3 regions of the Luteibacter rhizovicinus DSM 16549 genome follow, and region 1 is predicted to be linked to each of the others. Evidence: predicted binding sites of a transcription regulator. Region 1 holds the regulator's gene; each other region holds the start of a gene.
What was found. Region 1 encodes FliA, which starts transcription of late flagellar genes. Its sites were predicted from a motif close to TAAAGTTTNNCNNNCNNNGGCCGATAA; they were not measured.
Positions count from the first base shown of each region.

Region 2: a site for FliA is predicted at 1,611-1,637, ahead of BJI69_RS20550 (GGDEF domain-containing protein). Genes of this name have one in related genera too.
Region 3: a site for FliA is predicted at 2,036-2,062, ahead of BJI69_RS13010 (HD-GYP domain-containing protein). Genes of this name have one in related genera too.

Region 1 is NZ_CP017480.1:406,915-411,824, reverse strand. It holds gene flhA (flagellar biosynthesis protein FlhA) at 1-852, shown strand, start outside; gene flhF (flagellar biosynthesis GTPase FlhF) at 870-2,222, shown strand; gene BJI69_RS01920 (MinD/ParA family protein) at 2,285-3,160, shown strand; gene BJI69_RS01915 (RNA polymerase sigma factor FliA) at 3,157-3,888, shown strand; gene cheY (chemotaxis response regulator CheY) at 3,942-4,343, shown strand; gene BJI69_RS01905 (protein phosphatase CheZ) at 4,354-4,910, shown strand, end outside.
Region 2 is NZ_CP017480.1:4,492,216-4,497,125, forward strand. It holds gene BJI69_RS20540 (CorA family divalent cation transporter) at 1-593, shown strand, start outside; gene BJI69_RS20545 (oxygenase MpaB family protein) at 598-1,527, shown strand; gene BJI69_RS20550 (GGDEF domain-containing protein) at 1,782-2,855, shown strand; gene BJI69_RS20555 (alpha-ketoglutarate-dependent dioxygenase AlkB family protein) at 2,876-3,436, opposite strand; gene sodC (superoxide dismutase family protein) at 3,480-4,022, opposite strand; gene BJI69_RS20565 (pseudouridine synthase) at 4,202-4,906, opposite strand; gene BJI69_RS20570 (class I SAM-dependent methyltransferase) at 4,903-4,910, opposite strand, start outside.
Region 3 is NZ_CP017480.1:2,859,302-2,864,211, reverse strand. It holds gene BJI69_RS13015 (putative bifunctional diguanylate cyclase/phosphodiesterase) at 1-724, opposite strand, end outside; gene BJI69_RS13010 (HD-GYP domain-containing protein) at 721-1,953, opposite strand; gene msrA (peptide-methionine (S)-S-oxide reductase MsrA) at 2,134-2,808, shown strand; gene hutU (urocanate hydratase) at 2,857-4,530, opposite strand; gene BJI69_RS12995 (hypothetical protein) at 4,632-4,910, opposite strand, start outside.

The DNA of each region.
Region 1 (4,910 bases):
CTCTCGCCACACGGGTATCGCATCTCGCTGATGGGCGTACCGATGGGCGAAGCCGAAATTCACACCGAGCGCATGCTGGCCATCGATCCGGGCCGCGTGCACGGGACGATCAACGGTATTGCCACCCGCGATCCGGCCTTCGGCCTCGACGCCGTATGGATCGAGCCCGGCCTGCGTGAGCATGCGCAGACGCTGGGCTACACGGTGGTCGACCCGGCCACGGTGATCGCCACCCACCTCTCGCACATCCTGCAGAACCACGCCCACGAACTCATCGGCCACCAGGACGTGCAGCAGCTGCTCGACCGCCTCGCCCAGCAGACGCCGAAGCTCGTCGAAGACCTGGTGCCCAAGCGCCTGTCGCTCGGTGCGGTGGTCAAGGTGCTGCAGAACCTGCTCGCCGAGCGCGTGCCGATTCGTAACTTCCGCGGCATCGTCGAGTCGCTGGCCGAGCATGCTGGCCAGAGTCAGGATCCCGGCGTCCTCGCGGCCAGTGTGCGCGTCACCCTTGGCCGACAGATCGTGCAGGAGATCGCCGGGCTCGGAACTGAGGTCCCCGTCATTACTTTGGCGCCGGAACTGGAGCAGATTCTTCTGCAGTCCCTACAGGGTGGTGGTCCCGCCGGTGCGGCGATCGAGCCGGGTCTGGCCGATCGTCTCCAGCAGAACGTGGCGGAGGCCGCGCGACGTCAGGAAGCGGCCGGCGAACCGGCCGTCCTGCTGGTCTCGCCGGCACTTCGTCCCTGGCTTTCACGCTTCACTCGGCATGTGGCCCAAAACCTGCATGTACTCGCCTATAACGAGGTCCCGGACAACCGCCGCGTCAAGCTGGTGACGGCCCTCGGACGATAGGACAGAGGAGCTAACGCATGAAAATCAAACGATTCGTTGCCGCCGACATGCGCCAGGCCATGCGCCAGGTTCGCGATGAGCAGGGTCCGGACGCCGTGATCCTGTCCACGCGTCGGATGGACGACGGTATCGAAATCATCGCCGCGCTCGACTACGACGAAGCGCTGGTTCGCGAGGCGGGTTTCGCCTTCGAACCGCCGACCGCCGAAGAGACCGCTGCGAAGCATGCTGCCGCGCTGGCGCCGATCCGCGCCACGCGCGACAGCGACCGCGCCGCACGCATCGATCAGGCACGTGCCGCCACGGCTGCTGCCGTCGAACGTGCCGCCAAGGGCGCAGCGGTCAATCCGAATGCACCGCAGCGCCAGTCCAGCGCCGCCCTCGCGTCCAGCGTGGCCGACGTGGTCCGTGCCGCCACGGTCAACCCGAACAGCGACGCCGCCGTGAACGGCGTGCGTGCCGAGATCAACAGCCTGCGTGAAATGCTGGAAGTCCAGCTTTCCACGCTGGCCTGGAACCAGATGGATCGCGATCAGCCGCTGCGCGCTCGCGTGCTTCGCGAAATGACCCGCCTGGGCATCGACGGCGACGTGGCTCGCGCGCTGTGCGCCGAACTGCCGGCCGGCATGACCTCCGAACAGGCGCGTTACCTGCCGCTGGGCATCCTCTCGCGCAACATCCGCACCAGCGGGCGCAATTTCGACACGGTCGGCGGCGGCGTCACCGCGCTGGTCGGTACCACCGGCGTCGGCAAGACGACGACCATCGCCAAGCTCGCCGCCCGTGCCGTCCTTCGCCACGGCGCTTCCAACGTCGCCCTCATCAGCGCCGACCAGTACCGTATCGGTGCCGGCGCGCAGCTCGAGCATTACGGTCGCCTCCTCGGCGTGCGCGTGTACAACGCCCACGATGCGGACAGCCTGCGCAACGTGCTTCTCCAGCTGCGCAGCAAGCACACCGTGCTGGTCGACACCGCCGGCATGGCCGGCAACGATCCCAAGCTGCAGCAGCAGTTCGACACGCTGCGCGCGACCTCGAACCTGCGCGTCTGCCTGGTGCTCGCCGCCAATGCGCAGGCCCAGGCGATCGACAACGCGATCCGCTCGTACGCGCCGCTGTCACCGCAGACCGCCATCCTTACCAAGCTCGACGAGGCGCCGCTGATCGGCGGCGCCCTGTCGGCACTCATTCGCCACGCCATGCCGCTGGACTACACCACCGACGGGCAGCGTGTGCCCGAAGACATCGCCTCCGCCGATGCGCGCAAGCTGGTCTGCCTCGCAGCCCAACTGCTCAAGCAGCGCAACGAGGAGCCCGACGACGCCGTACTTGCCGATCGTTTCGGCACCGCGGCGCCCGCGCTCGCCTGATCGGGAAACCGCATAACGTGACTACCGCCACCGCACACTCTTTCACGGCAGTGAATTCCTTCATGACCACACACGTCGATAGCACCCAGGCCGCCGGCCTCAACTGGCTTGACGACCGTCGCCCTACCCGCAGCATCGCGATCGCGGGCGGCAAGGGCGGCGTCGGCAAGACCACCGTGGCGGTCAACCTCGGTATGGCCCTGGCCATGGGCGGACGCGACGTCGTCCTGCTCGATGCCGATCTGGCCATGGCCAATATCGACGTGCTGCTCGGGCTGCAGCCGACCCGTCACCTCGGGCACATGCTCGAGGGCGAGTGCCGCATCGAGGATCTGATCCTCCAGGCGCCGCATGGCCTGAAGGTGATTCCGGCCACCTCCGGCGCGCGCCGCATGGCGCAGTTGCCGAATATCGAGCATGCCGCCGTCATCCGCGCGTTCGACGAATACCCGATCGCCCCCGAATACCTGATCGTCGACACCGCCGCCGGCATTTCGGACAGCGTCTCCATGTTCGCCGCGGCTTCCGACGAAGTCGTGGTGGTGGTCTGCGACGAGCCGGCCTCGCTGACCGATGCCTACGCCCTGATCAAGGTCATGAGCCGGGAGTTCGGCGTGAACCGCTTCCGCATCGTGGCCAACATGGTCCGCCATGCCCAGGAAGGTCGCCAGCTGTTCGAGAAACTGTCCCGGGTGACCAACCGATTCCTGGATGTTTCCTTGGATTTCATGGGGATGGTCCCGCACGACGAGTACCTGCGCCAGGCGATTCGCCGCCAGTCGGCGGTGGTCGATGTCTGGCCGAGCAGCCGATCTGCAGTTGGATTCAAGAATCTGGCCAGGTCGGTCGATACATGGGGTGAACCCGAACCCCGTGCTCAGGGTCGCATCGGCTTTTTCGCCGAGCGGTCCCACCTGGGAGGAGGGTTGCCACTGTGAGCGTTGCGACGGAATACCTTGAAGTCACGCGAATCCCGGCGGATCAATTGGTACGAACCCACGCGCCGCTGGTGCGCCGGATCGCCTATCACCTGATGGGCCGGCTGCCGCCAAGCGTGGATGCAAACGACCTCATGCAGGCCGGGATGATCGGACTGCTGGAGGCCGCAAGAAATTACTCGCCGACTCGCGCGGCCAGTTTCGAGACCTATGCGGGTATCCGCATACGGGGCGCGATGCTGGACGAACTGCGCAAGACGGACTGGACCCCCCGCTCCGTGCACCGGAAGTTGCGCGAGGTGGCTGAAGTAACGAGGCAGATCGAGAACGAGACAGGTGGTGATGCCGAAGACGCCGAGGTGATGAAGCGGCTGGGCATCGACGCCATGGAGTACAACCAGATCCTGGCCGACGCGGCGAGCGCGCGGTTGCTCAGTCTTACGGCGCCCGAAGGCGACGAAGGCGCGGCGATCGATGTCGCGGACCCGGATGCCGCGGGGCCGGAAGGGATCTTCGAACAGGACGGCTTGCGCGATGCGCTGGCCCAATCCATCGACGGCCTGCCCGAACGCGAGAAGCTGGTGATGTCGCTGTACTACGATGAAGAGCTCAATCTGAAGGAAATCGGTGCGGTGCTGGGTGTGAGTGAATCGCGGGTGTGCCAGATCCATGGCCAGGCCCTGATTCGCCTCCGCGCACGCATGACGGGTTGGAAAGACAAGCATTGACGGCATTACGGTGCCGTCGCCGGTAAGAACGCGCAGTCAGGCGGAGACGAGTTTTGGACAAGAACATGAAAATCCTCGTGGTGGACGATTTCTCCACCATGCGACGCATCGTCAGGAATCTCCTGGTCGAGCTGGGATTTACGAACACCCTCATCCAGGAGGCTGAAGACGGCAACGCGGCGCTCACGATGTTGCGTGCCCAGCCTTTCGACCTGGTGGTGACCGACTGGAACATGCCCAACATGACGGGCATCGACCTGCTTCGCGCGATCCGCGCGGACGCCGCGCTGAAGTCGATGCCGGTGCTGATGGTCACGGCCGAGAACAATCGCGACCAGATCATCGCCGCCGCGCAGAGCGGCGTGAACGGCTACGTGGTCAAGCCGTTCACGGCGGTCACGCTGAAGGAAAAGCTCGACAAGATCTTCGAACGACTCGCCGCGGCTGCGGGCTAAGGGAATGACGATGAATACCATGCTTAACCCCGGCCACGAGGTCGTTCCCGAGCTGCGCGAGTTGCTCGACGCCGATGACAGCGTCGCCTTCGAACAGGCGCTCGATCGCCTCCTGCGCAGCCGTGAACAGCACCTGTTCCTGGCCCTGGGCCATCTTGCGCGCGATCTGCACGAGTCGGTCCGCCGTCTGGCCTCCGATATCTCCAGCGATGGCGTGCCGGGCAACATGAGCGATGCGCGCAAACACCTGCGCGACGTGCTCGAGATGAGCTCACAGGCGGCTCACCGCACCCTCGATTTCAGCGACAGGCTGCGTCCTCAGGCGCAGGCGCTGGCCAAGCAGGCCGACGAAGTGCTGGTGCTCGATCACGCCGATCCGGCCTTCGCACCGAATGCGACGGCCCTGGCCGTGCGCGTCGGCGATTTCGCGCAGAGCTGCGACATCGGCCTGGGCGAGATGGTCGAGGCCCAGTCCTGGCAGGATCTGTCCGGCCAGCGCGTCGCGCAGGTCGAATCGTTCATGGCCAAGGTGGAGTCGTCGCTGGTCGAACTGGTGCGTCTCACTGG
Region 2 (4,910 bases), 680 kb from region 1:
AATCCAGCGCCGACGTGCTCGCGACCCTGATCGAAGCCATCGTGAACCTCTCCGCGCAGCGCATGGAAGATGTCTCGGCCGAGCTGAAGAAGCTCTCCGACCGCGTATTCACCCCGGAGCGGCTCGGCACCCCGCTGCTGCGCGACATCATGCTGGAGATCGGCCGGCTCGAAGGCCTGCAGGCACGCAACCGCTCGTCCATGCTGGGCGTGCAGCGCATCGTCTCCTTCGTACGCGCCAAGAAACCGGAGTGGATGTCCGACAACGTGGAAGTGCGCCTGCGCGTGGTCGACCATGACCTGCGCACGCTGGACGAGTTCGACGACCAGCTCACCAACAAGCTGCAGTTCCTGCTCGATGCCACGCTCGGTTTCATCAGTACCGACCAGAACCACGTGATGAAGGTGCTGACGGTCGCCTCGGTCGCGACCATTCCACCGATCATCCTGGCCGGCATCTGGGGCATGAACTTCAAGGACATGCCCGAGCTCAACATGCCCTACGGCTATCCCATCGCGCTGGGCGTGATCATCCTCAGCACGCTCCTGCCGGTGTGGTTCTTCAAGTGGCGAGGCTGGTGGTCGGGAGACTGAGCCGATGACGGCCTTCGCGCGGCTGCTCCGTCCTGCCTCTGCGCCGATCCGGCGCTGGGTGCTCACGGCGTTTCCGCGGCCGCCCTCCGGCGGCATCGATTACGAACACCCAGCCGGCGACCCGGGCCTGTTCGGCCCCTCCAGCGTGACCTGGCGCATGCATTCGGATTTCTGCGGCATGCTCGCCGGGGGCCTCTGTGCGCTCTACCTGCAACTGCTGCATCCGCGCGCCCTGGCCGGCGTGTGGGATCACTCCAATTTCCGCGAGGATCTGGTCGGCCGCCTGCGCCGGACCACGGCCTTTGTCGGCGCGACCACCTATGCCCCGACCCACGACGCCCAGGCGATGATCGAGCGCGTCCGCACGATCCATGGCCACGTGCGTGGACTGGACGAGGCGGGCCTTCCCTACGCCGCTGACGATCCGGACCTGCTCACCTGGGTGCACGTCAGCGAGATGTCGAGCTTCCTCGCCGGCTACCGGTCCTACGGGCCCATGACCGTGTCCGCCCCGGTGGCCGACGCCTATCTCGACGAGACACGGCGCGTGGCCGAAGCCCTGGGCGCACGCGATGTCCCCCGTTCGGTCGCCGAGATGGATGCGTATATCGCGCGCGTCCTGCCGTCGCTGGTGTTCGGCGAGCGATCGCGGGTCGTGCTCGAGGTGCTCGGCCGACTGGATCTGCCGGTACCGATGGCCGGGCTTTCGCGCGACCTCTTCCTGCACGCGGGAGCAGCACTGCTGCCCGACTGGGCCGCGTCGTTGTTGCAGAGGAGCGACGCCGACCTGCGCAAGGCGAAGCTGGCCCGTGGCACCCTGCGCGGCATGGCCCCGCTTTTCCGCGTGGCGCTGACCGAGGGGGTGGCCTCACGCTCCTGCCGCCGGGTGGGAGTCGACCCGGGGCTGCTCTCGCACTGGCCGCTTCAGGCCTGACGCCATACCTGACTCCATCACATTCGTGAAGACGGAAAAGCGGAACCCGTTCTCACTTTCCTTAGTTCTTGCCGAATATGCTCTAAAGTTATCGGCTGCGGTGCCGCTAACACCTTCGAGGTAACGCGGTGGGAAACCACCGTAGTGACACCAACAAGGGACGCGCATCACGCGTGTCCGACTCGGGGGAGGATGGGGTCGGTGCCAGCCAGTTGCTCATATAGCGGACGCCAGGTCGCCGGGGACATGCGCTCATGAGGTCTCCATGGCATTCGCTTGCCGGTGGCCCGCCGGAGTCGCGCCTGCTCGCCTCCGTGGCCGAGTTCACCCACCACCGCGACATCGATGCGCTCGACCACAGCCTGGTCCTGTCGCTGGCCGAATTGATCTCGGTCAGCAGCGTGACCCTGTGCAAGCGCGGCGAAAGCCTGCAGCTGCCGGTGGATTCGATCGTGGTCTGCTCGCGCAATGCCGCCGGCGCCTTCGTCGTCGAAGCCCTGGACCCTTCCCGTGACGGCGACCCGATCGACACGATCGTCTGCGCCATGGAAACCCTCGAAGCGATCAGCGATGTCACCGAGGACGGCACCTGCCGCCTGGTCATCCCGATCCAGCGCGACCATGCCGCCATCGGCGCCCTGATGCTGGAGTCGGAAGACTCGCTCGACGGCGTGCGCAACATGGTCGAAGGCTACGCCCGCATCTACGGCAACTACATCGCCCTGCTCAACGAGAGCGAGCGCGACAAGCTCACCGGCCTGTACAACCGGCGCAGTTTCGAGCAACGCCTGCAACGCCTGCTCAAGCTGCAGCGCCAGCGTGCCCGCGCCGCGGCCAAGGGCGAAGACGAGCGCCGCCTGCCCTTCGAGGCCGACGTCTCGCAGATCTGGCTGGCCATCCTCGACATCGACCACTTCAAGCGCATCAACGACACCTACGGCCATGTGTACGGCGACGAGGTCATCCTGATGCTCGCCCAGCAGATGCGGCACAGCTTCCGCCAGAGCGACGTGCTGTTCCGTTTCGGCGGCGAAGAATTCGTCATGCTCATCGCCGCGCAGGACGAACGCGTCGCGCACATGGCGCTCGATCGCTTCCGCCACTTCGTCGCCGAGCATGCGTTCCCGCAGGTCGGCCACGTCACGGTCAGCATCGGCTATGCCCGCATCACCGAGAACGACTACCCCGAGATCGTGCTCGACCGTGCGGACAAGGCGCTGTACTTCGCCAAGGAAAACGGGCGGAACAGCGTGCACGGCTACGAGGCCCTGACCGAGCGCGGCGAACTGGGCGCCGCCGTAGCCCTCGGAAGCATCGACCTGTTCTAGTGCTCCTTGTGGGAGCCGATTCATCGGCGAATGGGTGCTTGCGACCCCTTCACCCGAAACGCCAGGCTGATCCTCGGTCCCACCTCGCCGCGCGCCTTGGGGATCCCATGATCCCAATGAAACTGCGTTGCGTAGCTCATCGCCAGCAGGCTGCCCGACTCCAGTTTCACGTCGAACTTCCGCTTGGGCGACTCGCGCTCGCGCAAGGTCATCGTCCGCGTGGCACCCAGCGAGAGCAGCGTGATCGGCGCGCCCTCGGCCAGTTCCTCGATGTGATCGTTATGCGGTGCGACGCTGTCGCGTCCATCGCGATAGAGGTTCAGGCCCACCGAGGTAAATGGGGTGCCCGTCGCCGCGACAACCTCGCGGCCCGCATCGCGCAGCACCGGCGGCAAGGCGGGATCGTCCAGTGCGTAATGCTGCACCAGCCGGGGCACATCCACGTCGCGGCCATACATCTCGCGTCGTTTCGCCTGCCATGGAACCTCGGCCAGCAAGGTAGCGAACCACGCCTCCGCCAGTGACGGGGAAATCACACCCGGCTCATACGCGAACCGCCCGTGGTCGTCATCGACGATCACGAGCGGTTCGGGAGCGAAAAGACCGCCTTGCGACATTCGACCCTTACTTGATCACGCCGCAAGCGATGCGCGCACCGCCGCCGCCGAGCGGAGCCGGCTCGTCGGCGTAGTTGTCGCCACCGGCGTGGATCATCAGCGAATGGCCCTTCAGCGTGGCCAGGGTCTTCAGGTGGGGTGCGGTGACGGCGGTGGTGTCCGTGCCATCGGCGCCCACGGTGATGCGCGGCAGATCGCCTTCGTGGCCCATCGCGTCCGGACCTTCGTGCTTGCCGGTCTTCATCGGGTCGTAGTGACCGCCAGCCGCGAGGGCCGCACCCTTCTTGCCATCCTTCTCGCCCGGATCGCAGCTGGCCTTCTCATGCAGGTGGAAGCCATGCTCGCCCGGCGGCAGACCCTTGAGGTTCGGGGTAAAGACCAGGCCGCCCGCGGACTGCGTCACGGTGACGGTGCCGACCGAGGCGCCCGCGCCATCGGCGGTGACGACCGTCATCGGGACGACGACGCTCTTGTCGACCACGTCGGCCGCGTGGGTCACGGAACCGGCGAAGAGGCTGGCGACGGCAACGGCAATAGCGATCTTGGTCATGGGGTGCTCCTTGGGGTCATGAGGACTCCCGGATACTGCACCCTGCGTGGACAGGGCGTCCACAGGCTGCCGATCCATGCTTTGGTAGGAGCCGATTCATCGGCGATCCCGCGGCAGCGGGCCGGGGTGAGGCTAGCACCCGATCGCCGATGAATCGGCTCCTACCACAGCTGGCGGCCTCAAGAGCCAGCGAAAATCCTGGCGGTGTCTTCCGCAGTTAGCTGACGCCACTCACCGGAAGCCAGGCCGTCGAGGGTCAAGCCACCCAGGGCGACGCGCTCAAGGGTTTCCACGTGGTTGCCGATGGCGGCGAACATGCGGCGGACCTGGTGGTAGCGACCTTCGGTGAGCGCCAGACGAATGTGGCGGGGACCGAGTACCTCGAGCGTGGCCGGTTCGAGCGGGTCGGTTTCACCGTCGAGCATGAGGGTGCCAGCGGCGAACGTGGCGGCTTCGTCGCCGCGCAGGTCCTCGGCAAGCGTGGCTTCGTACACCTTGGCCACGGAGGACTTCGGTGAAATGATCCGGTGCAGCAAGGGGCCGTCGTCGGTGAACAGCAACAGGCCCGAGGTCTCGCGGTCGAGACGACCCACCGTCGACAGGACCGGATTGCGGATGCCGTAACGCGGCGGCAGCAGTTCGTAGACGAGGCGACCGACGTCCTTGCGCGAGCACGTGTAGCCAGCCGGCTTGTTCAACATGATCAGCATGCCGGCCGGCGGGTCCAGCGGCTCGCCTTCGAAGCGGACGTCCGCATGCTCGACCTTGTCGTCGGCGTAGAGCACCTCACCCGAGGCATCGGTGACGACACCTTCGCGAAACAGCGCGGCGACTTGTTTGCGGCTGCCATAGCCGAGGTTCGCCAACAGGCGCACGAGTTTCATCGAC
Region 3 (4,910 bases), 2.3 Mb from region 1:
GCGCCGCCGTGTGACGTAACGAAGCATTGAGGCTCCAGCGGGTCAGCTGGACGATGAGGTCGCTGCGCTCGGCGAAGGGAACGAAGTCGCCCGGGGCGACTTCCACACCGGAGCGCGTATTCCAGCGCGCCAGCGATTCCACACGCACCACTTCGCCCGTCCGCAGGTCGCACAGTGGCTGGAAGGCCACGTGCAAGCGATTGGCTTCGATGTCTTCGCGCAGTTCGCCGTAAAGAATTTCGATCGGCGTGACGTCTTGCTGATAGACCGCAAACGGTTCGCCGACGCGGAGCGCCTCGTCGTGCGCGAGCTCGGCGCGCCGGTAGAGCAGCTCCGCCGTCGTGCCGTGCTCGGAGTACAGCGTCACGCCGATCACCGCGCGGCCATGCCAGGGGCGCTCGCCGCGCAGCAGCGGGCTGTCGAAGGCACCGACGATGCGCGTGGCGGCCAGCAGGGCATGCGTGCGATTGCGGATGGCTGGCAGCACGGCGACGAAGGTGTCGTCGCCGGCGACGAAGATCTTGTCGACATGGCGCACGGCCTCGACGATCCGTTCGCGGGCCGCGAGCATGATCTGGCTGCCGAACTCGAAACCGAAGCGGAGCTGCGCCTCTCGGATGCCCTGCAGGCGAATGACCAGGATGCCGCACATGCCTTCGGCGTTGGCCGTGCGGTCGAGGATGGCCTGGACGGCGGGCAGGATGTGTGACCGCTCGCTGGTCATGACAGGAAATACTCCCTGGGTTCGATGCCGTAACTGCCGGCGGCTAGTGTGCGAAGTATCTCGCGACGTACGCCGTCGGTCTGGCGCATGAGGTCGACAATCATGAACTCGTCGAGGTGGTTCTTGTCGGTTCGGGTAAGGATCGCCACGCGCGGTTGCAGGCGACGTGCCTGGTTCTGCACCATGACGATGGCCACTTCGCCGGTGTTGAGCTCCACCAGCGAGCCGGTAGGATACACACCCAGGCAGGCCTGGAACTGCTCCACCAGCTCACCCTGGAATTCACGGTCGCGACCGGAATAGATTTGCCGGATCGCGAGATGCTGCGACACCGCCGGACGGTAAGGCCGCGGCGTCGACATCGCGTGGTAAGTGTCGATGATCGCCGCCATGCGTCCGGCCAGCGGAATGGCCGTGCCGGCTAGGCCATGCGGGTAGCCACTGCCGTCATAGCGCTCGTGATGGGTGAGCACCATGTCGCGGACTTCCATGTCGACGACACCCGAGTGGTCGAGGATGGCCACGCCCTCGTTGACATGCTGGCGCGCGAGTTCCCATTCGGCGTCGTTGAGCGGTCCGCCTCGCTCGAGCATCTCCTCGGGCAGCTGCGACTTGCCCACGTCCATCAGCAGGCCACCGGCGGCGAGACTGACGATGGCGTCACCGGTGAAGCCCATGTGCCGGCCGAAGGCGGCCGCCAGGGTGCTGCAGCCGACGGCATGCTGGTAGGTGTAGCTGTCGCGCTTGCGCAGGCTCTGCATCCAGAAGAAGGCGTCGCCGCTGCGCAGCACGCTCTCGACCATGGGACGCACGGCATTCTCGACGGCGCCCTGGTCGATGGCCCGACCAGCCTGGAGGTCTTCGACGATACGCTCGGCGAAGCTCGCCACCGTGTCGAAAGCCTCCCGTGCGCGCGGCATCTCGTCGTCGAAGGAGGCGGTGTCGGTGTAGCTGTGCCGGGTGACCAGTCGGGTATTCAGGGCGGGGCGCGGTGTCGCGGCGCGCACCGGGACGGCGGCGGAGACGTGCGCTGGCGTGACGCGGCGGTGCAGGTCGACGAAGACGTACTTGCAGAAGCGCCGCAGCGCCTCGATGTCTTCTCGAGAGGCGATCGGCACCCCCTGCAACGGAAAGGGCGTGTCCGACCAATCACAATCGAGACGGCTCACGTACATGCCGATCTCCAGATCGGTCACGAATACGCGTCTCTCTACCAGGTCGTACGCCACGTTTCCCCGCCTCCCTTGCTAAACAAAGCGCGCCATTTTGCCGAATCCGCGCCAAGTCAGCCAACCCACGGTCGTCCGTCCTATATCGGCCGGGGCCCCGGTAACTGTAGCGGGGATGCTTGTCAGATTCCTGCGATTCCCCCGGTCTCATTCAGCAGGCCCCCTCCTTCGGAGATCCGCATGAACCGCCGCTCCCTGCTCGCCCCGCTCCTGATCGCCCTCACAGCCTGCTCCGCCGCCTCCGCCCGCGACGAGGGCGTTCGTCTGCCCGCCCCCACGGTCGATGCCGCTACCGCCCCGGGTGAGGCCACGGCCGTATTCGCCGGCGGCTGCTTCTGGGGCGTCGAAGGTGTGTTCCAGCACGTGAAAGGTGTGAAAAGCGTCCGCAACGGGTACGCCGGCGGCGACGCCGCCCACGCGAACTACGACGACGTGAGCGATGGCGACACCGGTCACGCCGAGTCGGTCCGCGTGGTGTACGACCCGGGCCAGGTCACCTATGGCCAGCTGCTCCAGGTGTTCTTCTCGGTCGCCCAGGATCCGACCCTGCTGAACCGCCAGGGTCCGGACTCGGGTACGCAGTACCGGTCCGCGGTGTTTTACGCCACGCCCGAGCAGAAGAAGGTGGCCGACGCGTACGTCGCCCAGCTGACCGCGGCTCACGCGTTTTCGGCGCCGATCGTCACCCAGGTGACCCCGCTGAAGGGGTTTTACCTGGCGGAGAACGAGCACCAGGACTACATGCGGCTGAATCCGGACGCGATGTACATCGCGATCAATGACCGGCCGAAGGTGCTGGCGCTGGAGCGGATTTATCCGGAGCGGTATGTCGCGACTTGGGCGAACGGGCGCTGAGGCTAGCGCCCATCGCCGATGAATCGGCTCCCACAAGGAGCCGATGCCTTACCCCACCATCGGCAGGTTCAGCCCCTGCTCCTTCGCGCAGGCGATCGCCTCCTCGTAGCCCGCATCCGCGTGGCGCATGACGCCGGTGCCGGGGTCGTTCCACAGCACGCGCGCCAGCCGCTTGTCGGCTGCTTCGCTGCCGTCGGCGACGATCACCACGCCGCTGTGCTGGCTGTAACCCATGCCAACGCCGCCACCGTGATGCAGGCTGACCCAGGTCGCGCCGCCAGCCACGTTGAGCATGGCGTTGAGCAGCGGCCAGTCGCTGACGGCGTCGCTGCCGTCGCGCATGGACTCGGTTTCGCGGTTGGGGCTGGCCACCGAGCCGGAATCGAGGTGATCCCGGCCGATCACGATCGGCGCCTTGAGCTCGCCGTTGCGGACCATTTCGTTGAAGGCCAGGGCCAGACGATGGCGCTGGCCGAGGCCGACCCAGCAGATACGTGCCGGTAGCCCCTGGAAGGCGATGCGCTCGCGCGCCATATCGAGCCAGCGGTGCAGGTGCGGATCGTCGGGGATCAGCTCCTTCACCTTGGCGTCGGTCTTGTAGATGTCTTCCGGATCGCCGGACAGCGCGACCCAGCGGAACGGACCGACGCCGCGGCAGAACAGCGGGCGGACGAACGCCGGCACGAAGCCCGGGAAGGCGAAGGCCTCGGCAAGTCCCTCGTCCTTGGCCATCTGACGGATGTTGTTGCCGTAGTCGAAGGTCGGCACGCCCATGGCGTGGAAGGCCAGCATCGCCTCGACGTGCTTGCGCATGGATTGCTTGGCCGCGTGCGAGGTGCCGGCCGGATCGGACTTGCGACGTTCGAACCACTCGTCCACCGTCCAGCCGGAAGGCAGGTAGCCGTTGACCGGATCGTGCGCGCTGGTCTGGTCGGTGACGGCGTCCGGGCGGACGCCGCGACGCACCAGCTCCGGCAGCACGTCGGCCGCGTTGCCCAGCAGGGCGACGGAGACGGCACGGCCTTCTTTCGCGTAACGGTCCAGGCGCGCCAGCGCGTCGTCCAGATCGGTCGCCTGCTCGTCCACGTAGCGGGTCTTCAGGCGGAAATCGATGCGGCTCTGCTGGCACTCGATGGTCAGCGACGACGCGCCAGCCAGGCTCGCGGCCAGCGGCTGCGCGCCGCCCATGCCGCCGAGGCCGGCGGTGAGGATCCAGCGACCGGCGAGGCTGCCGCCGTAGTGCTGGCGACCCATCTCGACGAAGGTTTCGTAGGTGCCCTGGACGATGCCCTGCGAGCCGATGTAAATCCAGGAACCGGCCGTCATCTGGCCGTACATCATCAGGCCCTTGCGATCGAGCTCGTTGAAATGCTCCCAGTTCGCCCAGGCCGGCACGAGGTTGGAATTGGCCAGGAGGACGCGCGGCGCATCCGGGTGCGACGGAAAGACGCCGACCGGCTTGCCGGACTGGATGAGCAGCGTTTGGTCATCGCGCAGTTCGCGCAACGCCTCGAGAATGGCATCGAAGCATTCCCAGTTGCGCGCGGCGCGACCGATCCCGCCATAGACCACGAGTTCGGCCGGGTTTTCGGCCACCTCGGGATCCAGGTTGTTCTGCAGCATGCGGAACGGCGCTTCCGTCAGCCAGCTGCGGCAGGTGAGTTCGGTGCCGCGCGGTGCGCGGACGGTGCGGGTCGTGTCGATGCGCGTAAAGGCCGTCATCGGGGAGGCTCCGTCGATCCAGGGGAATCGCCGATTATGGGCTTCCTCCGCGGCACCTCGCCAGCCGCGTCGCAGCAAACAACGCGTTAGTGCCCTGCGGATTAGCGTCCTGCGGAGCCCGAGCTGGCCGGCGCGCCCCGCTGGGTCGTGCCGCGCACCCGGGGCACCGTCTGGTCACGCCTTGCGTTCGCGTCCTGCTGGGCCTGGTAGGTCTGCTGCTGGGCGCGATCGGCGTTGTCCAGCTGGGTACGCAGGGCCGGATCCGTCGCTGTGCTGCGTTGTTGGCTCATGTTGTTCTGGCGCAACTGTTGCTGCACGGCGTTCTGGTTCTGCTGGTTGATCAGCTGCTGGCGATTCACCTGCTGCTGGAACTGCTGGGT